One region of the Comamonas sp. A23 genome, then DNA from elsewhere that is predicted to be linked to it. Evidence: riboswitches for the same ligand, from Rfam matches in the RefSeq annotation. Region 1 holds a riboswitch; the other holds the start of a gene.

Region 1 (11,861 bases):
AGCTGCTCGGCAATCAGGCCCGAGACCTTGACCCCCAGCAGCCTGATGCGCTTGCCAAGCGGCACGCGCTTGAGGCATTGGCCTGCGGCCAGGCGGATGGCTGCCGCATTCTGTATCGGCAGGTTCAAAGTCTGGTCCCGCGTGGCGATCCTGAAATCGTCATAGCGCAGCTTGATGCCCACGGTGCGCCCCACATAGCCCTTGCGCTGCAGATCCTCGGCCAGACGCTCGCACAGGTCCGTGAAGATCGCGCCCAGTTCGGCCTTGTCGCGCACGGCATGCAGATCGCGCTCGAAGGTGGTCTCGCGACTCATGGAAACCGGCTCGCTCTCGGTTACCACGGCGCGTTCGTCCCGCCCCCAGGCAGACTCGTGCAGCCAATGGCCATAGCTTTTGCCAAACCAGTGCAGCAGCTGCGGCAGGCTTTGCGCGGCCAGGTGACCAATGGTTTCTATGCCCAGGCTCTTGAGCTTGGCATCGGCCTTGGGCCCTATGCCGTTGACCTTGCGGCAGGCCAGCGGCCAGATCCGGCTTTGCAGATCTTCGGGCTGGACGATGGAGATACCGTTGGGCTTGTTGAACTCGCTGGCCATCTTGGCCAGCAGCTTGTTGGGAGCCACACCGACCGAGCAGGTCAGGCCCGTGGCATCGAAGATGGATTTCTGGATCAGCCGGGCCAGCACGCGTCCGCCTTCGCGCTGGCCGCCGGGCACGTCGGTGAAGTCGATGTAGACCTCGTCCACGCCGCGGTTCTCCATCAGCGGAGCAATCGACACGATGATCTCTTTGAAGGCCCGGGAAAAGCGCCTGTACTCGGCAAAGTCCACGGGCAGAAGAATCGCCTGCGGGCACAGCCTGGCGGCCTTCATCATGCCCATGGCCGAGCCCACGCCGAACTGCCGTGCCGGATAGGTGGCCGTGGTGATCACGCCGCGCCCCGTGTAATCGCGCAGCAGCGGAAAGTCCGCCACCGGGATCTCGGACAGCGGCCGCCCCGCATGCCGCGCCAGCAGCTCTTCGTCAAAGCTGCGCCTCCCACCACCGATCACCACCGGCAGCCCCTTGAGCTGCGGGTAGCGCAGCAGCTCCACGGAGGCGTAGAACGCATCCATGTCCAGATGCGCGATGCGCCTGGGTCTGGGCTCGGGGCTGGTGGGAAGATCGCTCACAGCACCGATTTTGCCTGGGCTGGCCAGAGACGGCAGTCATGCGTCAAACAGGCACACAGACACCGGGAAACGGCAAGCAGCGCCAGCCCCCGGACCTGCTGCCATCCCCTCCCGAACAGAGAAGGGGAAGGCTCAAACAGCCTCAGGACGAAACCTTGCCCTGCTTGATGTCTTCGAGCTCGTCAAAGCGCATATCGGCATAGCTGACCCAGGTCTTGCGCTTGACCAGCCAGTAACCCAGCCAGAACAGCAGGAACAGCGGAATGCCCAGATAGGTCGACACCACGCCGCCCCAATCGATGCGATCTTCCAGGAAGGCCTGATAGTTCTGGCCCAGCGTCACCACCAGACACAGCACGAAGGCAAAGATGGGGCCGAAGGGGAAGGCGCCGGCCTTGTAGGGCAGCAGACCCACATCGTGACCATGCATGACATAGCCGCGACGGAAACGGTAGTGGCTGACGGCAATGCCCAGCCAGACGATGAACTCCGTCATGCCGGCCAGATTCAGCAGCCAGATATAGACGGCCTGCGGGCTGTAGAGCGAGGAAAAGAGGCACAGGCTGGCGACCAGCGTGCTGCCGATCAAGGCCACCAGCGGCACGCCGTTCTGGGTCAGCCGGGAGAAGATGCGCGGTGCATTGCCCTCGGTCGCCATGTTGTAGAGCATGCGCGTGGCTGCATACATGCCGGAGTTACCGGCCGACAGCACCGAGGTCAGGATCACCGCATTCATCACCGTGGCCGCCGACAGCAGGCCCGCGTGCTGGAACACCAGCGTGAACGGGCTCACGGCGATATCGGCCACATCGGTGCGCAGCAGCTGCGGATCGGTATAGGGAATCAGAAAGCCGATGACGACAATCGCCAGCACATAGAACAGCAGGATGCGCCAGAACACCTGGCGAATCGCACGCGGCACGTTCTCGCGCGGATTCTCGGATTCGCCCGCCGCCACGCCCACCAGCTCCGTGCCCTGGAAGGAATAGGCCACGATCATGGCCACGCCCACAAAGGTCGCGAAATTGCCGACGAATGGCGCATCGCCCGTGGTCCAGTTCTCGAAGCCCGGTACATGGCCGTTGCTGATGATGCCGAACAGAATCAGCACGCCGGTGATCAGAAAGGCCACCACGGCCAGCACCTTGATCAGCGCGAACCAGTACTCGGCCTCGGCAAAACCGCGCGCGGAAAACGCGTTCAGCCCCACCATCAGCAACAGGAACAGGCCGCTCCAGAGGATGCCCGGCACATCGGGAAACCAGTAGGCCATGACCAGTTGCGAGGCCACCAGATCCACCGCCACCACCACGGCCCAGCTGAACCAGAAGTTCCAGCCCAGCGCAAAGCCGAAGCCGCGATCCACATAGCGCGAGGCATAGGTCGAGAAGGAACCGGCCACCGGCATGAAGGCAGCCAGCTCGCCCAGGCTGGTCATGATGTAGTACACCATGATGCCGATGAGCAGATAGGTGAGCACGGCACCGCCGGGGCCGATCTGAGCGATGGCCGAGCCGGAGGCCACGAACAGGCCCGTTCCGATGGCGCCGCCAATGGCGATCATGCTCAGGTGGCGCTGCTTGAGCACCCGGTGCAAGCGGGGCTGGTTATCGTCACCATCACCAGTCGGCGCGAGCTGCTGGCTTGAGTTGGGTTGGGACATAAATGTCTTGTTGTAATGGTTTGCGCCCATCCGGACAAAACACCCAACCATCCCGCAGGCGCTGCGACAGGCAACGCAAAAAGGCGACCATGACGGTCGCGGGCAACAAGGACAAAGGAACGAAGCCATGACAGCAGAACGCCATGGCGGATAGGCCAGTTGCATCCTGAATCGGCAGCCACCCCAGTCGGGTGCTTCAATGGCAAAGCGGTGATATCGCCGGGCCCATTGACAGGCAAAGACGATATTTTGCCCAAATCCACCGCCGACCATGACCCGCCATGCCAATGCAGGGGCTGACTCTGGGGCTGCTCGGCGGCACTTGACAGCGTCTATCGCTATGAATTTAGAAGCACACTGCGCTTTAATAAATTCATTTTCATAGACAAATAATCAATATTCCCTTGAAGGATAAGCGGCAGGCGCTATCAAATAGCATGGACCCGACATGAGCAGCCATGGCTGAGCCTTGGCGCAGAAGTCTAGAAAACCCGTATATCCAGGCGCCGCCATTCTTCCTACATTTGCCCACAGGCTCTCAGCCCGGTGATGCCGAGAGAGACTGCAGCGCAAACTTGGCGCATGCAGCGCCGAAGGAGCAACCGCCCCGGAAACTCTCAGGCCAAAGGATCGGCATCGCTTTCACACACTCTGAAGAATGTCCGGACGTCATCGTCCGCCGGGCATACCGAAGGAGCAAGCGAGCAGCGCCGCAAGGCCCTGCCTCGTGAATCTCTCAGGTCCAGAACAGAGGGGGCGTTCGCTGCGCATGTTGCGCACGGGCTCCACCCTTGACGTTTCTGGAATCTGAATCATGAAGACAATCGCCGTCATCGGCGGTGGCATCACGGGCGTGACCACCGCCTACGCCCTCGCACGCCGCGGATTTTCCGTCACCCTGTTCGAGAAGCAGCGCTATGCCGCCATGGAAACCTCGTTCGCCAATGGCGGCCAGCTCTCGGCCTCGAACGCCGAGGTCTGGACCCATTGGTCCACCATCGTCAAGGGCCTCAAGTGGATGTTCAAGAGCGATGCTCCGCTGCTGCTCAACCCCAGGCCCAGCTGGCACAAGATTTCCTGGTTCTGCCAGTTTCTCGCTGCCATCCCCCATTACGAGAAAAACACCGTGGAGACCGCCAGGCTGGCGATTGCGGCACGTGAGCACCTGTTTGACTGGGCGGCCAGCGAAGGCATTGACTTCGATCTGAAGCAAAAAGGCATCTTGCATATCTACCGCGACCGAGCAGGCTTTGAACATGCGGGCAAGGTTTCCCGGTTGCTGGCCAAAGGCGGTCTGGAGCGCCGCGCCGTGACACCGCAGGAGATGCGCTCCATAGAGCCGACCCTGTCCGGAACCTTCTACGGCGGCTACTTCACCGAGAGCGACTCCACGGGCGACATCCACAAGTTCACCAGCGGCCTTGCCGCCGCCTGCGAGCGACTGGGCGTGCAATGCCGCTACGGCCAGGAAATCGTGTCGGTGAACAGCAATGGCAAGCAGGCCAGCGTGACCGTGCGCCAGGGCCTGGAAACCGAGACCTCGACTTTCGACGCCATGGTGGTCTGCGCAGGCACGGCCAGCCGCGCCCTGGCCGCCCAGCTCGGCGACAGCGTCAACATCTATCCGGTCAAGGGCTATTCCATCACGGTGAATCTGCCGGACGAAGCCAGCCGCGCCGCAGCCCCCGTGGTGAGTCTGCTGGACGACGAGACCAAGCTGGTCACCAGCCGCCTCGGCGACGATCGCTTCCGAGTTGCCGGTACGGCGGAGTTCAACGGCTTCAACAAGGACATCCGCGCCGACCGCATCCGCCCGCTCATCGAATGGGTTCAGCAGTGCTTCCCCGGTGTCAGCACGCGCAGCGTCGTGCCCTGGGCTGGCCTGCGCCCCATGATGCCGGACATGCTGCCGCGCGTGGGCCCCGGCAACAAGCCCTGCGTGTTCTACAACACCGGCCACGGCCATCTGGGCTGGACCTTGTCGGCCGTCACCGCCGACATGGTCGGCGACCTCGTGCTGCAGTCCATGGGCAGCGCCAGCAGACAGCCCCGACCGGCCACGCTGAGCACCGCCAGCGCCTGACCACGACCTGAAAACCTCATCAACAAGCCAGACACGGCAGCCGCAGCGCCCCGTGAGGGGCAGCTGTTGCCGTGTGAATGGCAAAACGGAGACATACAACATGAGTCGAAATCATCCAAGCGCAGCCGGGGAGTCGCTGCAGCAGACAGGGGAGCTGGAGCGCGGCCTCAAGGACCGGCACATCCAGCTGATCGCCCTGGGCGGTGCCATTGGCGTGGGCCTGTTCCTGGGCTCGGCCAAGGCGATCCACAAGGCCGGGCCACTGCTGCTGGTCAGCTACGCCATCGCGGGGCTGGCCATCTTCTTCATCATGCGGGCACTGGGCGAGTTGCTGGTGCACCGCCCGGTGGCCGGCTCTTTTGCCACCTATGCCGAAACCTATGTCAGCCCCTGGGCCGGATTCGTCACTGGCTGGACCTACTGGTTCACCTGGGTGGTGACGGGCATGGCCGAGCTCACGGCCATAGGCATCTACACCCATTACTGGTTTCCGGCCATTCCGCAATGGGTTCCGGCGCTCGCCACCCTGGCCGTGCTGCTGGGCGTGAATCTGATTGCGGTCAAGGTCTTCGGCGAGCTGGAATTCTGGTTCGCGCTGATCAAGGTCGTGACCATTGTTGCCACGCTGGTGCTGGGTGTGGCCATCATCACCACGGGCTGGGGACCGCTGGGCCAGACGGCAAGCTTCGCCAATCTCTGGTCGCACGGCGGCTTTGCGCCCGTGGGCATGGTGGGCGTGGTCTTCACCCTGCAGATCGCCTGCTTTGCCTATACCGGCGTGGAGCTGATCGGCGTGACGGCCGGCGAGGCCGAGTCGCCCGAGAAAGTGCTGCCCCGTGCCACCAACAGCATCGTCTACCGCATTCTGATCTTCTATATCGGCGCCCTGATCGTCATCATGTCGCTGGTGCCCTGGAACGAACTCAGCCCCGACATGAGCCCCTTCGTCCATGTCTTCGACAAGCTGGGCATTCCTGCGGCCGCCGGCATCATCAACTTCGTGGTCATCACCGCCGCAGCCTCTTCGTGCAACAGCGGCATCTTCAGCACGGGCCGCATGCTCTATACGCTGGCGCAATTCAAACAGGCGCCCACCAGGCTGGGCAAGGTCAATTCACGCCATGTGCCGGCCGCCGGCATTTTGATCTCTGCAGCCTTCATGCTGGTCGGCGTGGTGCTGAACTATCTGGTGCCCGAGGAAGCCTTCATCTACGTGACCAGCATTGCCACCATAGGCGCCGTCTGGACCTGGGGCATCATCGTCTTCTCCCATCTGCGCTATCGCCGCGCCGTCAGCCTGGGTCATGCCGCAGCCGTGGCCTACCGCATGCCCGGCGCGCCGTTCACCAACTGGTTTGTGCTGGCCTTTCTGGCCGTGGTGCTGGTCTGCCTGTCGCTGGATGCCAGCACCCGCGTGGCGCTCTATATCGCGCCCCTGTGGTTTGCGCTGCTGACGATCGGCTACCGGCTCTACGCGGTCAAGCCCGAGCAGCGCCAACGCCTGGCGCAAGCGCAACAGCAAGCCGCCTGAGGCGCAGCACAGCCGCGCTGTCGATGCCCTGGCTGCAGCTGAGACAGCGACAGCCGCGGCAGCACGCTATTGATTCAGAAGCTTCTTGCGCTTTTTCATAGTTCATTTCAAAGACTTTTAGCTTTGAAAACGAGCACTGACAAGCGCTGGAAGCTCTTGAGATCAGAGCTGCAGACAGATCAGCACCAGGCCCAGCATCATCAGCGCCATGCCCAGCTTTTCGGTCAGCGACAGCTTCTCGCTGAACACCTTGCGCGAGACGATATAGCTGAATACCACCTCCACCATGCCCAGGGTGCGCACGGCAGCGGCCCCCTGCATGGCATAGGCGGTGAACCAGGCCAGCGAGGCCGCAGCGCCCATGCTGCCGGCCAGCAGCGAGATACGCCAGGCCTTGAAGATGGGACGCAGGCCCTGCTCATGGGTTCTGGCAATCCAGGCGCTCATGACGACGGACTGCATGGTCTGCGCGATCAGCACGCCCCAGGCCCCGGACAGCCAGGGCGAGCTCACGCCCAGTGTTGCGATCTCGACCGCGCCGCCGCGAAAGCCCACCGTGGCCAGCGCAAAACAGGCGCCGCAGATCAGCCCGTAGACCGAAGATTTGCTGGTCCAAGCCGAGAGCGTGAACAGCTGCCCGCGCGGCGGCAGCGACAGCATCAGCACGCCCACGGTGGCAAGCACCATGGCCAGCAGCGCCAGCCGGCTCGGCAGCTCATGCAGGAACATGGCGGCAAACAGGGCCACCTGCAGGACCTCGGTCTTGGACAGCGTGACCGCCACGGCAAAGTTGCGCTCCTTCATGGCCATGAGCAAGGCAGCCGTGGCAGCAACCTGAAAGAAGGCACCAAGCGCGATCCAGCCCAGATACGCGGCACTGAACTTCGGCAGCACCAGGGACGGATCGCCCAGACTGTACAGCGCCAGCAGATAGATGGCAGCAAACGGCAGGCCATAGAGAAAGCGCACCAGCGTGGCTGGCAAGGTGCCGACCTGCGCCGTCAGCGAGCGCTGGGCCGTGTTGCGCACCGTCTGCGCCGCCGCCGCAAACAGCACCACCCCCACCCACAAATATTCCATTCCTATGCCCGGCATGAGACGCTTTCTTTTTTTGTTAGCGCGCCAGCATAGCGCCGGCTGCCGGACGGTGCTGACGCGATTCGTGCAGTCCACCCGCTCAAGCCAAGGCGACGTGAAGCGCGAACGGCTTCCGTTCTGGTGACGAAGCCTCCACCCCGGCAAAATAACCTCAAATCCAGACCATTTCTGCGTCTTTAGCTACAATTTCAGCTGGGTGCCCGTCACACAAGGTGGCGATGGCAGGTGAATGTTCATGCGCAGGTCGGGCCGCCAGCGCGCCAGTCGTTTGCAGTGCAGACGGCACCAGCAGGAATTGCCTCAGGTGCCGCACGCCTTCAGCGTACGACTTCAGACACCTACCCACACATGGACCCACAAACACTTGTGCAGGCCCCTGCGCCTTTTGCATCCCAAAATTCACCCCGTGTTCCCGCGCTGCAATCCGCGACCGAGCGCGTGCAGGCACAAATCTCGCACCTGCTGCATATCGAATCCTTTGCCGGCATGGTGCTCATGCTGGCCGCTGCCGTCGCCCTGATCTGGGCCAACTCCGCTGCGGCGCCAAGCTACTTTGCACTATGGCATGCCCCCGTCGCGCTGACGCTGGGCCCGTGGAGCTTCAGCACCGATCTGCATTTCATCGTCAACGATGTGCTGATGACGGTGTTCTTCCTGGTCGTGGGCATGGAAATCCGTCGCGAGCTGCACAACGGCGCGCTGGCCAGCCTGCGCCAGGCCAGTCTGCCGCTGATCGCTGCCATCGGCGGCGTGGCCGTGCCCGCGCTCATCTACGTGGCCCTGGCGGGCAACGACAGGACGCTGCTCAACGGCTGGGCAATTCCGACGGCGACCGACATCGCGTTTGCCGTGGGCGTGCTGGCCTTGCTGGGCCGCAATATTCCGGGAGCGCTGCGCATCTTCCTGCTGGCCCTGGCCATCATCGACGACATCGTGGCCGTGCTCATCATCGCCTTCTTCTACTCGGGCGGGCTGCAGGCCATGGGCTTTGTGGTGGCCGCAGCCGGCGTGCTGCTGGTGCTGCTGTTCAACCGCATGGGCATTGCCGCCGCTCCTCTGTATGTGCTGCCCGGAGCCATTCTCTGGTTCGGTCTGCTCAAGACCGGCGCTCATCCCACTCTGGCAGGTGTGGTGCTGGGTCTGATGACGCCTGTGTTTGTACGTCCCGCCTCCATGCCGCTGCTGATCACGGCACAGACGGCCATGCGCAAGGCCGGTGAGCAGATGCTGAGCGGCCGCCCCGATCCGCAGCACCTGCTGCAGGAGTTGCGCATTGCCCAGCTCGCACAGCGCGACCTGCTGCCGCCTGCTCTGCGCCTTCCCATGATTCTTCATCCATGGGTGGCTTTTTGCATCATGCCCATTTTTGCGCTGGCCAATGCCGGCGTGCAGTTCTCGGGCATAGACCTGAGCGCTGCCGCACCGCAGACCACGGCCATGGCCGTGCTGGTGGCCCTGGTGCTGGGCAAGCCCCTGGGGGTCTTCATCTGCACCTGGCTGGCCGTCAAGAGCGGGCTGTGCAGCCTGCCCGAGGGCCTGAACTGGCGCGGCGTGCTGCTGGTGGGCCTGCTGGCCGGCATAGGCTTTACCATGTCCATCTTTGTCGGCGGTCTGGCCTTTGCGGATGCTTCCCTGCTGGGCGCGGCCAAGCTGGGCATTCTGGCCGGCTCGGCCATGGCAGCCTTGCTGGGACTGGGCTATGGCTTTGCCATGCGCAAGCGTTTCGAGCAGCCCTGAACGCCACGACACACCGCCGGAAAATCAAAAAGGTCAGCCCTGCAAAGGACTGACCTTTTTTCATGCCGCAGAACAATCAGCTCTGCTCGAAAGGTTTCGGGTAAGTGCCGGGCAACAGAATTTCTTTGCCAACCTGGTTGATATTGGTGTGCCCGCAGAAGGCCATGGTGGTGTCGAGCTCCTTGTGGATGATCTGCAGTGCCTTGCTCACGCCGGCCTGGCCATAAGCGCCCAGACCGTAGAGGAAGCTGCGACCTATCATCGTGCCTTGCGCACCCAGTGCGCGGGCCTTGAGCACGTCCTGACCGCTGCGAATGCCGCCATCCATCCAGACTTCGATATCCTTGCCCGCAGCCTCTGCAATCGATGGCAAGGCTGCAATCGAAGAAGGCGCACCATCGAGCTGACGGCCGCCATGGTTGCTAACCACCAGCGCGTCTGCACCGCTTTGTGCAGCCAGACGCGCATCTTCGGCATCCATCACGCCCTTGAGAATGATCTTGCCGCCCCAGAGCTTCTTGATCCATTCCACATCGCTCCAGTTCAGTGACGGATCGAACTGATCTGCCGTCCAGGACGACAGCGAGGACACATCGCCCACACCATCCACATGGCCAACGATATTGCCGAAGCTGCGGCGCTTGGTACCCAGCATTCCAAGGCACCAGTGCGGCTTGGTCGCGAGATTGATGAGGTTTGCCAGCGTGGGCTTGGGCGGGGTGGACAGGCCGTTCTTGATGTCCTTGTGGCGCTGACCCAGGATCTGCAGGTCCAGCGTCACCACCAGCGCCGAGCAGTTGGCTGCCTTGGCGCGATTGATCAGGCGCTCCATGAAGGCCTTGTCGCGCATCACATAGAGCTGGAACCAGAACGGATGGCGATCGGTGTGCTCGGCTATGTCCTCCAGCGAGCAGATGCTCATGGTGGACAGCGTGAACGGCACGCCAAAGGCCTTGGCGGCCTTGGCTCCAAGAATCTCGCCATCGGCATGCTGCATGCCGGTCAGGCCCGTGGGCGCAATCGCCACCGGCATGGCGACCTCCTCGCCGATCATGGTGGTGCGCGTGCTGCGCCCTTCCATGTTCACGGCCACACGCTGACGCAGCTTGATTGACTGGAACTCGTCTTCGTTGGCCCGATACGTGCCCTGGGTGTAAGAGCCCGAATCGGCGTAGTCATAGAACATGCGCGGCACACGACGCTTGGCCACCACACGCAGGTCTTCGATACAGGTGATTTTGGAAAGATCGCTCACGACTTCTAGCCTTGTAATTGGAGTTGAACCCGATGGTAGCCCTCATCGCCGTCATCGGCAGTTCACTATGGTTTGAAGTGATTTATGCCGGTTTTGAAATTTTCTTCAGCGAGGGAAAATCAAGGGCTAATGCTAGGTATGCAAGCCTATTCGCACAGCCACCATCCTTGTCACCACAACAAACAGGAGACAACAGAGATGGTTTGGCAACAGGTCTATGACCCTCTATCGAATATGTGGCTATCCACATTGCTGGCGGCCATTCCGGTCGTGGTGATGCTGGTGGGCCTTGGTTTTCTGCACATGAAGGCCCACCTGGCCGCAGGAGCAGGCCTGATTGCAGCGCTGCTGATTGCAGTCTTTGTCTACAACATGCCCGGCGAAATGGCGGGGCGCGCAGCCTTGTTCGGCGGCTTCACCGGCCTGCTGCCCATTGGCTGGATTGTGCTGAACATCATCTTCCTGCATCAGCTGACCGAGCAGAACGGCAGCTTCAAGGTGCTGCAGGATTCACTTTCCGGGATCACCGAAGACCGCCGCATCCAGTTGCTGCTGATTGCCTTTTCCTTCGGTGCCTTTTTCGAGGGCGCTGCCGGCTTCGGGACACCCGTGGCCGTGACGGCAGCCATCCTGATCGGCCTGGGCTTTTCTCCACTGGCGGCATCTGGTCTGTCGCTGATCGCCAATACCGCACCCGTGGCCTTTGGCGCCCTGGGCACGCCCGTCATCACGCTGGCCAAGGTCCATGGCTACGATCTGATGGAAGTGACCGCCATGATCGGCCGCCAACTGCCTTTCTTCTCGGTGCTGGTGCCGTTCTGGCTGATCTGGGCCTTTGCCGGTCGCAAGGGCATGATGGAGATCTGGCCCGCGATTCTGGTCACCGGCCTGTCGTTTGCCATTCCCCAGTATCTGGTCTCCAACTTCATCGGCCCCGAACTCGTGGACATCATCGCGGCCATCGTTTCCATGGCCAGCCTGATCCTGTTCCTGCGCGTCTGGCAGCCAAAGAAGATCTGGACCTCGGCCTCGCTGCGCGGCAAGGATATCAGCGCCTCCGAAGTCAAGCCGCCACAGCCCGTGGCCAAGCACAGCAAGAGCGCGCTGATCGCCGCCTGGACACCCTGGATCATTCTCTCGGTGTTTGTCTTCATCTGGGGCCTGCCGCCGGTCAAGGCCTGGCTCAACAGCCTGTTTGCCCCCGCCTTCCCCATGACGGGCCTGCACAATCTGATCGAGAAAATGCCGCCCGTGGTGCCCCAGCCGACCAAGGAAGGTGCTGTCTACACGCTGAACCTGCTGTCTGCCACCGGAACAGCCATTCT
Region 2 (11,861 bases), on a different contig from region 1:
GACACCCACCAGACGGCCGGGCAGGCTGCGCTTGTATTCGTCGCGGCAGGCCATGAAGGCCGCGTGTGGACCGCCTGCGCCCATGGGCATGCCGAAGCGCTGGCTGTTGCCCACGACAATATCGGCATCCCATTCGCCGGGCGGTGTCAGCAGGGTCAGAGCCAGCAGGTCGGTGGCCACGATGGCGGCGGCCTGCTTGGCGTGAATGGCTTGCACATCGGCCTTCCAGTCCACGATCCAGCCGCTGGACGCGGGGTACTGGATGACGGCAGCAAACAGATCTCCTGCCAGCGCAGCCTCCCACTCTTGCTGGCTGTTGGCGATCACCACTTCGATGCCAATTGGCCGGGCACGGGTCTCGATGACTTCAATCGTTTGCGGGTGCAGATCGCCGGCCAGCACGATGCGATGGCTTCTGGATTTGACGGAGCGCCTGGCCAGCGTCATGGCCTCGGCGGCTGCCGTGGCCTCGTCCAGCATGGATGCATTGGCAATCGGCATGCCGGTCAGGTCGGTCACCATGGTCTGGAAGTTAACCAGCGCCTCCATGCGGCCTTGTGAGATTTCTGCCTGGTAGGGGGTATAGGCCGTATACCAGGCTGGATTCTCGAGGATGTTGCGCAGGATGACGCCCGGCGTGTGCGTACCGTAGTAGCCCTGGCCGATAAAGCTCTTCAGAACCTGATTCTTGCTGGCGATGGCCTTGAGTTCGGCCAGCGCAGCGGCTTCGGTAATCGGCGCCGGAAGATCCATGGGCCTGGCGCGTGCGATGGAGTCGGGCATCACATCGCGAATCAAGGCATCCAGCGAGGGCTTGCCGATGGCGGCCAGCATTTTTTGCTGCTCATCGGCGTCCGGGCCTATATGACGGGGGATGAATTCGTGGCTGTTTTCCAGCGCTTGCAGGGAAGCGACGGGGGCGGGAGGCGACATCAGCATGGGAGGGACCTATTCTCAAATACTGTGACTGACGGTTTGCATGCCAGGCATGCGTGAATGCCGTATGCCTGAAGGCATGCGGCCGGTGCTTCAAGCAGCGCTGGCTTGTTCCAGCGCGGTGTTCATCAGAGCCAGGCGTTCGCTTTCCTGGTCGGCATATTCCCAATCGGGATATTCGCCGCGTGCCACGGTGTTCAGCCATTGCTGGCAGGCCAGGGCGAGCAGGGCCTGCTTGTGCAGATCGGCATCGATGCTGCCTGTGATCTTGAGCTGACCAAAGGCGGTGGCCACGTGTGCGCGGCAGACCGAGCGCAGATAGATCTGGTTCATGTCATCGCTGGCCAGCCACTGGGCCTTGGCCGCATCGTCATGAGCCAGCATGCCCTGGGGCACGGGCAGATCCCAGTCGCTCAGTTGCTGCTGTAAAAAGCGCAGGGCCTTGGCGTTGCCGCCTGTTTGCTCCTGGTACCACTCTTGAAGAGCGGCCAGTGTGTCGCTGCCATCATCGCTGCCGAAGGGGCTGAAGTCGTCACCGCCGTCGTAATAGAAGTCCTGGGCTGCGATGCGCGCAAAGGTCGGGTGGCTGGTCTCGCGGGCGAGACCGACGTCCGGATCGTCGAAATACAGAATGGTGCTCATGGCTGCATGCAAAAACGGCCTTCGCAATGCGAGGGCCGTTGATACGCTTAGTTGTCCTTGGCGAAGTCGTTGTAGGCGGTCTCTTCCATCAGAGCTTCGAGTTCGCCCACATTGCTCATCTTGACCTTGAAGAACCAGCCTGCGGCCAGGGGGTCGCTGTTGGCGAGCGACGGGTCATCGCGCAGGGCTTCGTTGACTTCGACGATCTCGCCGGTCACGGGCATGTAGACATCGGCAGCGGCCTTGACGGACTCGACCACGCCAGCCACATCGCCGGCCTTGAAGGTGGAGCCCACGGCAGGCAGGTCCACAAACACCACATCGCCCAGTGCATCCTGTGCGTGTACGGTGATGCCGACGATGGCGGCATTGCTGTCAGCGGCGTTGATCCATTCGTGTTCTTTGGAATACTTGATGCTCATGGAAAGCTCCAGATGGGGGATTCAGGGGAATCGGGTGTTGTTTGAGAAAGGTCCAGCTCGCACTTTAGCGGTGTTCTGGCCGCTGTTTGGCAAACTGGCCCGTCTCATGCGCGGCGGCAGACCTAGCCGCGGTAGTAGCGGGTGGGAACGAAGGGCGTGGCGACTACCTTCATGGGCACGGGCTTGCCGCGCACCATGGCGAAGATTTCCGTATCGATGGCGGCGTAGTCGGGCTCGACATAGGCCAGCGCCACAGGCTGGTTGAGCGTGGGACTGAGCAGGCCGCTGGTGATGTGGCCGATATGCTGTCCGTCCATGTTTTCCAGCACGGCAGGCTCGCGTACGGGAATGCGTTCCAGCGCGATCAGGCCCACGCGCTTGCGGCGCAGCGACTGAGGGTTCTGCAATTGCTCCAGCACGATGGCCGCACCGGGAAAACCGCCCTCGCGCTCGCCGCCGGTGCGGCGAACCTTCTGCATGGCCCAGTTCAGCGCGGCTTCGACCGGCGTGGTGCTGGTGTCTATGTCGTTGCCGTACAGGCAAAGTCCGGCTTCTAGGCGCAGCGAGTTGCGTGCGCCCAGACCGATGGGGGCCACCTCGGGCTGTGCCAGCAGCGCTTCGGCAAAGGCTTCGGCAGCTTCGCCGGGCAGGGAGATTTCAAAGCCGTCCTCGCCCGTATAGCCGCTGCGCGTGATGTAGAGCGCATGGCCTTGCCAGTCGAAGTAATTGCCGGTCATGAAGAGCAGTTGCGTCACACCGGGAATCAGACGCGAGAGGGCAGTGACGGCTTGCGGGCCTTGCAGGGCCAGCAGGGCGCGCTCGGGCAGTGGGACGACCTCGCAGCGGCTGGCGATGCGGCTCTGGATATGAGCGATATCGGCCTCTTTGCAGGCACCGTTGACGATGAGGAACAGATCATCGCCGCGGTTGACGAACATCAGGTCGTCGAGAATTCCGCCTTGTTCATCGAGCAGCAGGCCGTAGCGCTGCTTGTGCAGGCCCAGGTCCATGACATCGACGGGCATCAGCGATTCGAGCGCGGCGGCGGCATCGGGGCCGCGCAACAGCAACTGGCCCATGTGCGAGACATCGAACAGGCCGGCAGCCTTGCGCGTGTGCAGATGCTCGGCCATCAGGCCTTGAGGGTATTGCACGGGCATGGCGTAGCCGGCAAACGGCACCATGCGGGCACCCAGTTTCTGGTGCAGTGCAAACAGCGGTGTGGAACGCAGATCGGAAGAGGTGTCAGCAGCAGTCACAGGCAAGCGCTCCGGTGGTCAAACCAAAATGAGTGGCCATGCATGGCTGGGCCATGCGTGGCGGGCTTGCCCTGCTGTCCGCTTTACCTGAGAGATTCACTGCACGCATTGCATCGGGCAGTTTGCTCCTTCGGTGGATGCCGGCGCACATACGAAATGACGGCCTGCATCTCTCTCCAGCAAGGGACGCTGCAGGTTTGCACACCTTGCAGCGCTTGTCAGTCCTTTTGCCTGAGCGTTTTGACACCGGGTTGGGGGTCTGCGCCTTCGGCGGTGCGAGGCAGCTTCAAGCTGCAGGCACTCTCTCCTGACCTTGGCGATTCTAGCGGTGGGCAAGGGGCTTGCACCACCGAATCGGATGGATTCTGGGGTTTTCGAGCACAGATCGCTGGAATTGAGCTTGCGGTCTCACTGCGGTTCTGTGTTCATGGCGGGCGTTCGAGGAGCATCGATCTCCTGGCGCGGAAACACCAGTTGGTAGGGCTGCTCGAAGCAGGACGTCACGGACTGGCCCTGGCGCATGCCGGGCTTGAACTTCCAGCGTTCGAGCGAGCGCATGATGGACTTCACGATGCGGGGATCGGTATCGGCGGGCTGGTAGGCTACACGGCCGAGTTCGCCCTGGGCCGTGACTTCCAGGCGGAAGACCACCGTGGTCTCCAGCCCGTTCGGAAACCAGTGGGCGCTGATGAAAGGCGTGGTGTGGCGGCGTGGCTGCGGTTGCCGATCGAGCTGGGCGGGGGGTGTGCAGTCTGCCTTGATCCAGGCAGGCCATTCCATGCTCTGTGGCCGCCTGTGCTGCGTGTCCAATGGCGGAGCCGGCGTCGGCTCCGGCTGCCCGGAAACTGTGATCGAGATGCCGGCATTCGGTGGTTGCTTGGGCTGGCTGCCATCGGAGAGGTGGGAGCAGGCTCCGAGCAGCAAGGCGGTCAGAGACGCGGCGCAGGCGGCGGCAAGGTGTGAGGTGCGCGAAATGTCCATGAGGACATTGTCGGCCATGCGGGTTGCACCTTCAGGGTTGCGCGGGGCGCAGATCCAGTCCCTTGCTGTCGGCCTCGGCGCAGGCGCGCCACCAGGGCGATCCGGCATGGGGGGCATCCAGGTCCAGGCGCTCACCCATCATGGGCGTGGCGATCTCTATGCCGTGCTGCCTGCCCAGGCTCAGGATCTGCTCGAAGGGGTCCCACCAGGCATGCATGGCGAGGTTGAAAGTGCCGTTGTGTATGGGCAGCAGCCATTGGCCGCCGAGATCCCTGTGTGCCTGCACGGTCTGCGCCGGATGCATATGGACATAGGGCCAGTGGGCGTCGTAGGCGCCGGTCTCCATCAACGTGACATCGAAGGGGCCGAAGCGCCTGCCGATTTCGGCAAAACCGTCGAAGTAGCCGCCATCGCCGCTGAAGAAGACGCGCAGCGGCCTGTCGGCCTGGCGATCTTCTATGGTCCAGGACGCCCAGAGCGTGCGGTTGCCGTCGCGCAGGCTGCGTCCCGAGAAATGCTGGGCCGGCGTGGCCGTGAAGCGCAGGCCGTCGACCTCGCTGCCCTGCCACCAGTCGTGCTGCACGATCTTGTCGGCCGGCACGCCCCAGGCCACCAGTCTGTCTCCCACTCCCAAGGGGCAGAGAAAAACTCCCACCTTGGGCGCGAGCACGCGAATGGTGGCGCGGTCCAGGTGATCGTAGTGGTCATGCGAGAGCAGCACGCCGCGCAAGGCAGGCAACTCGTCCAGGGCAATCGGCGGGGCATGAAAGCGCTTGGGGCCGGCAAACGATAGCGGCGAGGCGCGCTCGGAAAACACGGGGTCCGTCAACCACCAGCCGCCGCGCAGCTTCATCAGCAAGGTCGAATGGCCCAGGCGATACAGGCTGCGTTCGGGCGCGAGGTTCAGCTCGGTCGTGCTCAGCGGCAAAACGGGCAGCGCCTTGCCCGGCTGGGAATCGGCCGGCTTGTTGAAGAAGAACTTCCATAGCGTCCCGGCATCTGGCTTGGGGCTGTTGAGCGGGCGCGGATGCGTGTTGCGAAAACGCCCGCCCGAATACTGGGGCGAGTCCTCGTAGTCGGTGATGGAGGTGGAGAGACTTGGTTTGCGAAACAAGATCAGGCGCCTTATTGAGACATTGGCCGCAGTTTGGGACGGTTTGCAGCGCTGCAAGAGCCGGCTTGCAAGAGGCCGTAACACAGGCACGGCCATTCAGCTGCTTTCTCGGGGCGGATGCGACACTCGCTGTCTGAGGAGCAAATGCACATGAATCCCATGGTTCACAATTTGGAGAGCATGCTGGCGGCCGGCAAGGATGGTGCGCTGCTGCGCTATACCCTGGGCAAGGCCTATGCCGACGACGAGCAGATGGCCGTGGCGCGCGAGCATCTGCGCAAGGCCACGGCACTGGATGCCGAATACTCCGTCGCCTGGAAGCAACTGGGCAAGGTGGAGCTGGCGCTGGGCGATGCGCAGGCGGCGCGAGCCGCCTGGCAGCAAGGGCTGAGCTGCGCCCAGGCCAAGGGCGATGCCCAGGTCGTCAAGGAGCTGCAGGTTTTTTTGCGGCGCCTGGACAAGCAGGCTGCCGGCGCCTAGAAACTATCAAAAAATAGCTGGCAGCGATTGTGGGTCAATCGCTTCCAGCCAATTCTGTCTGAAGTTCGTCAGTGTGCGCCAGCGGCCGCGTCGGAGGCTCCTGCGGCAGAAGCCGGGCGCTTGGTGAACCAGATCAGCACGATCAGGCTCAGGAACAGAAAGGACGATGCCAGAAAGATGTCGTCGGCGGCCCGCGTGAAGGCCTGCTGATCGATCAGCCGGTTGATCTGGGCATAGGCCTGCTCGGCACTCATGCCCGCTGCCTGCAGATTTCTGACCGTGCTGGCAAACGTGCCCTGGCCTTGCACCAGCAACTCGGTCAGATGGGCATGGTGCATGGAAGCCCGGCTTTCCCAGAGCGTGGTGGCAATCGAGGTGCCCATGGCGCCGGCCGTGATCCGCACGAAGTTGGACAGGCCTGCGGCGGCCGGAATGCGGTCCGGCGTCAGTCCGCTCAGCGTGATGGTGGTCAGCGGAATGAAGAAGAAGGCCATGGCGCCGCCCTGGATCAGCGTGGGAATCAGGATATGGGCGAAGTCGGTCTCCACGGTGAACTTCGAGCGCATCCACAGCACCATGGCAAACACGATGAAGGCAATCGTGGCCATCTTGCGCGGATCCCAGACACCGACCTTGCGGCCCACCATGGGCGTGAGCAGGATGGCCAGCAGGCCCACCGGCGCCAGGGCCAGGCCGGCCGAGGTGGAGGTGTAGCCCATCCATTGCTGCAGCCACAGCGGCAGCAGCACCACATTGCCGAAGAACAGGCCGTAGGCGATGGACAGCGCGATCGAGCCGGCCGCGAAGTTGCGCCTCTTGAACAGGCGCAGATCGACGACGGGATGGGCGTCGGTCAGCTCCCAGACCACGAACACGGCAAAGGCCACGACGGCGATCACCGCAAAGGCGATGATTTCATTGGAGGCAAACCAGTCCAGCTCCTTGCCCTTGTCCAGCATCAGCTGCAGCGCCGCCACCCAGAGCACAAGCAGGGACAGGCCCACGGTGTCGATAGGCAGCTTGCGCGTGGGCGTTTCGCGGTTGCGGTAGATGCTCCAGGTCATGAGGGCCGAGAGCAGGCCCACGGGCACATTGATGTAGAAGATCCAGGGCCAGGAAATATTGTCCGTGATCCAGCCGCCCAGCAGCGGCCCCACCACGGGTGCGACCAGCGTGGTCACGCCCCATAGCGATAGCGCCACACCGGCCTTGGCGGGCGGATAGCTGGACAGCAGCAGGGTCTGCGACAGCGGAATCATGGGGCCGGCCACGGCGCCTTGCAGCACGCGGAACAGCACCAGCATCTCCAGCGAGGAGGCAAAGCCGCAGAGCCAGGAGGTCAGCACGAACAGCAGCACGCTCATGGTGAACAGGCGCACGGCACCGAAGCGCTGGGTGAGCCAGCCCGTCAGCGGCACGGAGATGGCATTGGCCACGCCGAAGCTGGTGATGACCCAGGTGCCCTGGCTGGGGCTGACGCCCACATCGCCCGAGATGGCTGGAATGGCCACGTTGGCGATGGAGGAGTCCAGCACGTTCATGAAGGTGGCCAGCGAGAGCGCCAGCGTGCCCAGGGCGAGCTGCGCGCCCTTGAGCGGGGCGATGGCTGGCGGCATGGGGCGGGCCGCCGGAGCCGGTGGCGAGGCACCCGCTCCGGGATTGGCAGAAGTCGAGGAAGTCATGGCTGATTCCGCGTCTTATTGCGCAGGCTGGGCTGCGGGCAGATCGGCCAGCTGGGTCAGTGCCGGCAGCTTGTCGCCCGCGATGATGTGCTGGATGCGCTGCTCGGCCTGGGCCAGGCTGCCGTCATAGACCGTGGTCTGGGCCACGGGCTCGCTGCGCGGCGTGCTGGCAAGGGCCTGGCCGTCCTTGTCGCGGATATCGACCTTCGCGTCCATGGACAGGCCCACACGCAGCGGGTGCTGCTTGAGCGCTTCGGGCTCCAGGCTGATGCGCACGGGAACGCGCTGCACCACCTTGATCCAGTTGCCGGTCGCGTTCTGCGCGGGCAGCAGTGCAAACGCCGCACCCGTGCCCGCACCCAGGCCCACGACCTTGCCTTCGTACGTGGTCTTGTCGCCGTAGACGTCGGCGGTCAGCTCCACCTTCTGGCCCATGCGCAGATCGGCCAGCTGGCTTTCCTTGAAGTTGGCATCCACCCAGAGCTTGTGCAGATCGACCACGGTCAGCAGCGGCGAGCCGGCGGCCACGCGCTGGCCCAGTTGCACGCCGCGCTTGGCCACAAAACCGTCCACGGGCGCGATCAGCCGCGTGCGCTGCAGGGCCAGATAGGCCTCGCGCACCTTGGCTGCGGCCGCCATGACGGCGGGGAAGTCCTCGGCCGTCGTGCCCTTGGTCTGGGCTTCGGCGGCCGTCAGCTGGGCCTTGGCAGCACGCACGGCGGCTTCTGCGGCCGCCACGGCGTTGCCGGCGGCCGTGGCCAGGGCCTTGGCATGGTCAAACTCTTCCTTGCCCACGGCACCGGTGGCCGTGAGCGGGCGGCGGCGCGCCACATCGTCGTTGGCCTTGGCGGCATCGGCCTTGAGGCGCAGCAGATCGGCTTCGCGCTGGGCCACCTGGGCGGCCAGCGGGGCGTTGTTGGCATACAGGGTGCGGGTCTGGCGCGCAGTCTGGGCCAGCTGCGACTCGGCCTGGGCCAGTTGCACCAGATAGTCGGCAGGGTCCAGCTGCACCAGTAACTGGCCGGCCCGGACATAGTCGGTATCGTCGGCACCGATGCTGATCACGGTGCCGCCGACCTGGGGCGTGATCTGCACCACGTTGCCGGCCACATAGGCGTTGTCCGTGGTCTGGTAGTTGCGGGCCACCATCCAGTGCCAGCCGCCCCAGGCGATGGCGGCCACGGCGACAGCGGCCGCCACGATGGTCAGGCCCTTGCGGCGGCCCGCAGGGTTGGCGCTGGGCGTAGCTGCCGCAGGAGCTTGGGGAGCGTTCTGAGTAGGCTTGGTGTCGGTCATGATGTTGGCGCTTTGTTATCTGTGAAGCGGTTTTGCGCTATTGAAAAAGAGGAGCTGCTAGCGCTTATCAATAAAAGAATTGAGAGTGTTTTTGCCTTGAATTCAATGGCAGTAAAGCGGTAGCAGCTATTGATTTTGTTGAGTTCGATGTCTATTGCAGTGCAACAGCCGGGGTGTCGTCGCTCCAGCCGCCGCCCAGGGCTGCGGCCAGGGCCACGCGGGTGTCGAGCTCGCGCGCCTGCAGGTCCACGGCCAGACGGCGCTGGTTGATGAGCTGGGTTTCGGTGTTGAGCACGGTGATCTGGCTGCCCAGGCCGGCCTGATAGCGCTGCACGGCAAAGTCATAGGCCCGCTCGGCCTTGGACAGCGACTCGGTTTGCAGCTGCTGCTGGCGCTGCAGCGATTGCACGGAGGCAATGGCGTCGCCCGCCTGTTTGACGGCATCGAGCACGGCTCCGTTGTACTGGGCAATGGCGGTGTCGAGATCGGCCTGTTTGCCGCGCAGCTGGGCGCGCAGGCGCTTGCCGTCGAAGATAGGCAGGCGCAGCGCAGGCGTGATGCCCATCTGGCGCGAGCTGCCCTGCAGCAGATTGTCCAGGCCCAGCGCGTTGAGGCCCACAAAGGCGGTCAGATTCACATCAGGGTAGAAGTCGGCCCTGGCCGATTCAATGCCTTGCGTGGCCGCTTCCACGCGCCAGCGCGCGGCCACCACATCGGGGCGACGGCCCAGCAGATCCGCGCCCAGAGCCTGCGGCACGGGCTGGATGCGCAGCACCGACAGTCTGGGCGAGAGCGCATTTTGCGCATCGGGCGCCTGGGCGCAGAGCACGGCAATCGTGCGGCGCGCCAGCGTGATCTGCTCGCCGAGCATCTCGATCTGGGTCTGGGCATCGGGCATGCCGGCCTGGGCCTGGGTCAGTTCCACCTGGCTGTCCAGGCCCGCTCGGGTGCGCTGCTCGCTCAGGCTCAGCAAGGACTGGCGCTGGCTCAGCGTGCGCTCTGCGACTTCCTTCTGGGCAATCAGCCGGGCCAGGGCGATATAGCTGCGCGCCACCTGTGCGGCCAGCTGGTTGGCGGCAGCAGCGCTGTCGGCCCTGGCGGCGCGCGCCTGGCCCAGCGCGGCCTGCAGGTCCGCGCCATGCTTGCCGAAGAAGTCGGGCGACCAGGACAGGCCGGCCTGCAGATTGCCGCTGTTGTAGATATTGCCCGCGATGGGGGCGGGAATCATGCCGTTGGCCGTGTAGCGCTGGCGTGTGGCGTCGGCACTCAGCGTTCCGCGCACATCGCTGGCCGTGCTGCTGGCCGTGGCCAGGGCTGCGGCTTTTTCAAAGCGGGCGTTGCTGGCGGCCAGGCTGGGGCTGCCGGCCAGGGCCTGACCGATGAGCTGATCGAGCTGGGCATCGCCCAGACCTGTCCACCATTGGGAGGAGGCGAGTGCCGTGGCATCTGCAGTGCTGAGGCTGGCGGAGTCGTTCAGGCCGACATCGGCCGAGCCCAGTCGTGCCAGCGGCTGGTGCGCCGGCCCTTGCGAGGCACAGCCAGCCAGCGCGAGCACGGCGGCCAGTGCTGCGGTTGCCAGCAGCGGGCGACCAGGGGCTTGCTCTGCGGCGGGTTTGCGTGAAGGTCTAGAGGTCATGGAAAAGTGCCAGTGGTTTTTATTGAAATAGGGCGGTAAAAAAGTAGGCAGCAGGCCAGCCTAGTGCCTGGGATCGCGGCCTGCCTCGTTCGTTTGGATGGGGGGCTTGCCTGGCTCCTGGGTCAGGGCCTCGCGAAGCGCATCGCCGTTGACCAGCATGCGCTGCAGCATGGACAGCATCAGCGTGCATTCGCTGTGGCTGAAGCCGCGCAAATGGCCGTTGAGCACCTTGGTCAGAACCTTGGGCACCTGGGTGGCGACGCTGCGTCCCTCCTCGGTGAGCACCAGGTGCACCACGCGTCGGTCGGTGGTGGAGCGCTCGCGGCGCAGCAGCCCCTTGGCCTCGATGCGGTCCAGCGCGCGCGTCACCGAAGCCGGGTCCATGCCCAGGTCCTTGGCCAGCGTGCTGCTATTGGTGTCGGCGCAGATCAGCAGCTTGTACAGCGGCAGCCATTGCACATAGGTCAGTCCTTGCTCGGCCAGCTGGGCGTCGGCCAGCTGCAGGATGGAGCTGAGCACGCGCCGCATGAGAAAGCCAATGCTTTTGTCCGGCGCGTAGACCCCTGCCTGGTAGAAGAAGCTGGATTCGTCCTGCGGGTCGATGATGGGGTCGGTCTGGTTTTGCAATGGCGCCACCAATATTTGCTTGGTCAATGATTGAGTCGGCAATTATTGTGCAGCTGCAAAAAAATGTCAGCAAGGTTTTGAATGGAGCCGGACCTGCCTGCGCAGTCTCTGTTTTTGTTGCTATGAAAACAAAAGCAGTTTGAGCATTGTTGGTATGCGCTAGAGCCTTGCCGGACTCATAAAAAAAGCCCGGCCATGAAGACCGGGCTTGCTGAAGGCTGCTTCAGGCTCAGAGCGGCACGCGCAGCACGACCACGATCACCAGACCCAGGGCCAGATTGAGGGAAACCCATTTGCGGATGCTCTCCAGCGCCTTGCCGCCTGCGGGCCAGTCCTTGAGCTGCACGGCCGCATCCAGGCGCTTGAACAGCGCAAAGCGGATATGACCGAACACGGCCATCATCACCAGGCCCAGAATGCTCATCACGATCCAGTTGACCGGCATATTGAACTGGCCGCCAGCCTGGGCGGCCATGGCGTGAATGCTGCCAATCATGCCGATGCCGGTGGCCAGCACGACGACCACCAGCACGAGGACCCAGGCAAAAAAGCGCTGCAGCACGCCATGCATCAGCGTCACGCGCTCGGGTGGTTGCAGGCCCTGGACGGCAGGACGCAGAAAGAAATGTGCGAAGAACATGCCGCCCACCCAGATGATGATGGCCAGAAGGTGCAGAAGTTTGAACAGAATGAAAAGCATGGTTTGTGGGGCTTGATTGGGGGAGACATCGCAAGCCTAACGGAGATCGTCCTACGGGTGGAACACACAGGCCGAAATAGCAGGAC

The links. Region 1 has a riboswitch for glycine ahead of EIC84_RS05740 (D-amino acid dehydrogenase). Riboswitches for the same ligand answer to the same signal wherever they lie in the genome.
Region 2: linked by a shared signal. The riboswitch ahead of gcvT (glycine cleavage system aminomethyltransferase GcvT) and the one ahead of EIC84_RS05740 (D-amino acid dehydrogenase) in region 1 are both predicted to bind glycine.

The regions. Positions count from the first base shown of each region.
Region 1 covers NZ_RSDT01000002.1:274,182-286,042, forward strand. The annotation lists gene dinB (DNA polymerase IV) at 1-1,112, opposite strand, end outside; gene EIC84_RS05735 (amino acid permease) at 1,312-2,832, opposite strand; glycine riboswitch at 3,376-3,475, shown strand; gene EIC84_RS05740 (D-amino acid dehydrogenase) at 3,647-4,915, shown strand; gene EIC84_RS05745 (amino acid permease) at 5,016-6,446, shown strand; gene EIC84_RS05750 (DMT family transporter) at 6,609-7,541, opposite strand; gene nhaA (Na+/H+ antiporter NhaA) at 7,893-9,281, shown strand; gene EIC84_RS05760 (alpha-hydroxy acid oxidase) at 9,358-10,536, opposite strand; gene EIC84_RS05765 (hypothetical protein) at 10,569-10,757, shown strand; gene EIC84_RS05770 (L-lactate permease) at 10,735-11,861, shown strand, end outside.
Region 2 covers NZ_RSDT01000001.1:768,381-780,241, forward strand. The annotation lists gene gcvP (aminomethyl-transferring glycine dehydrogenase) at 1-939, opposite strand, end outside; gene EIC84_RS03585 (MolR family transcriptional regulator) at 1,030-1,578, opposite strand; gene gcvH (glycine cleavage system protein GcvH) at 1,626-2,000, opposite strand; gene gcvT (glycine cleavage system aminomethyltransferase GcvT) at 2,123-3,259, opposite strand; glycine riboswitch at 3,324-3,449, opposite strand; glycine riboswitch at 3,469-3,579, opposite strand; gene EIC84_RS03600 (hypothetical protein) at 3,668-4,258, opposite strand; gene EIC84_RS03605 (MBL fold metallo-hydrolase) at 4,272-5,354, opposite strand; gene EIC84_RS03610 (hypothetical protein) at 5,505-5,834, shown strand; gene EIC84_RS03615 (DHA2 family efflux MFS transporter permease subunit) at 5,903-7,516, opposite strand; gene EIC84_RS03620 (HlyD family efflux transporter periplasmic adaptor subunit) at 7,532-8,812, opposite strand; gene EIC84_RS03625 (efflux transporter outer membrane subunit) at 8,964-10,448, opposite strand; gene EIC84_RS03630 (MarR family winged helix-turn-helix transcriptional regulator) at 10,509-11,084, opposite strand; gene EIC84_RS03635 (CopD family protein) at 11,305-11,775, opposite strand.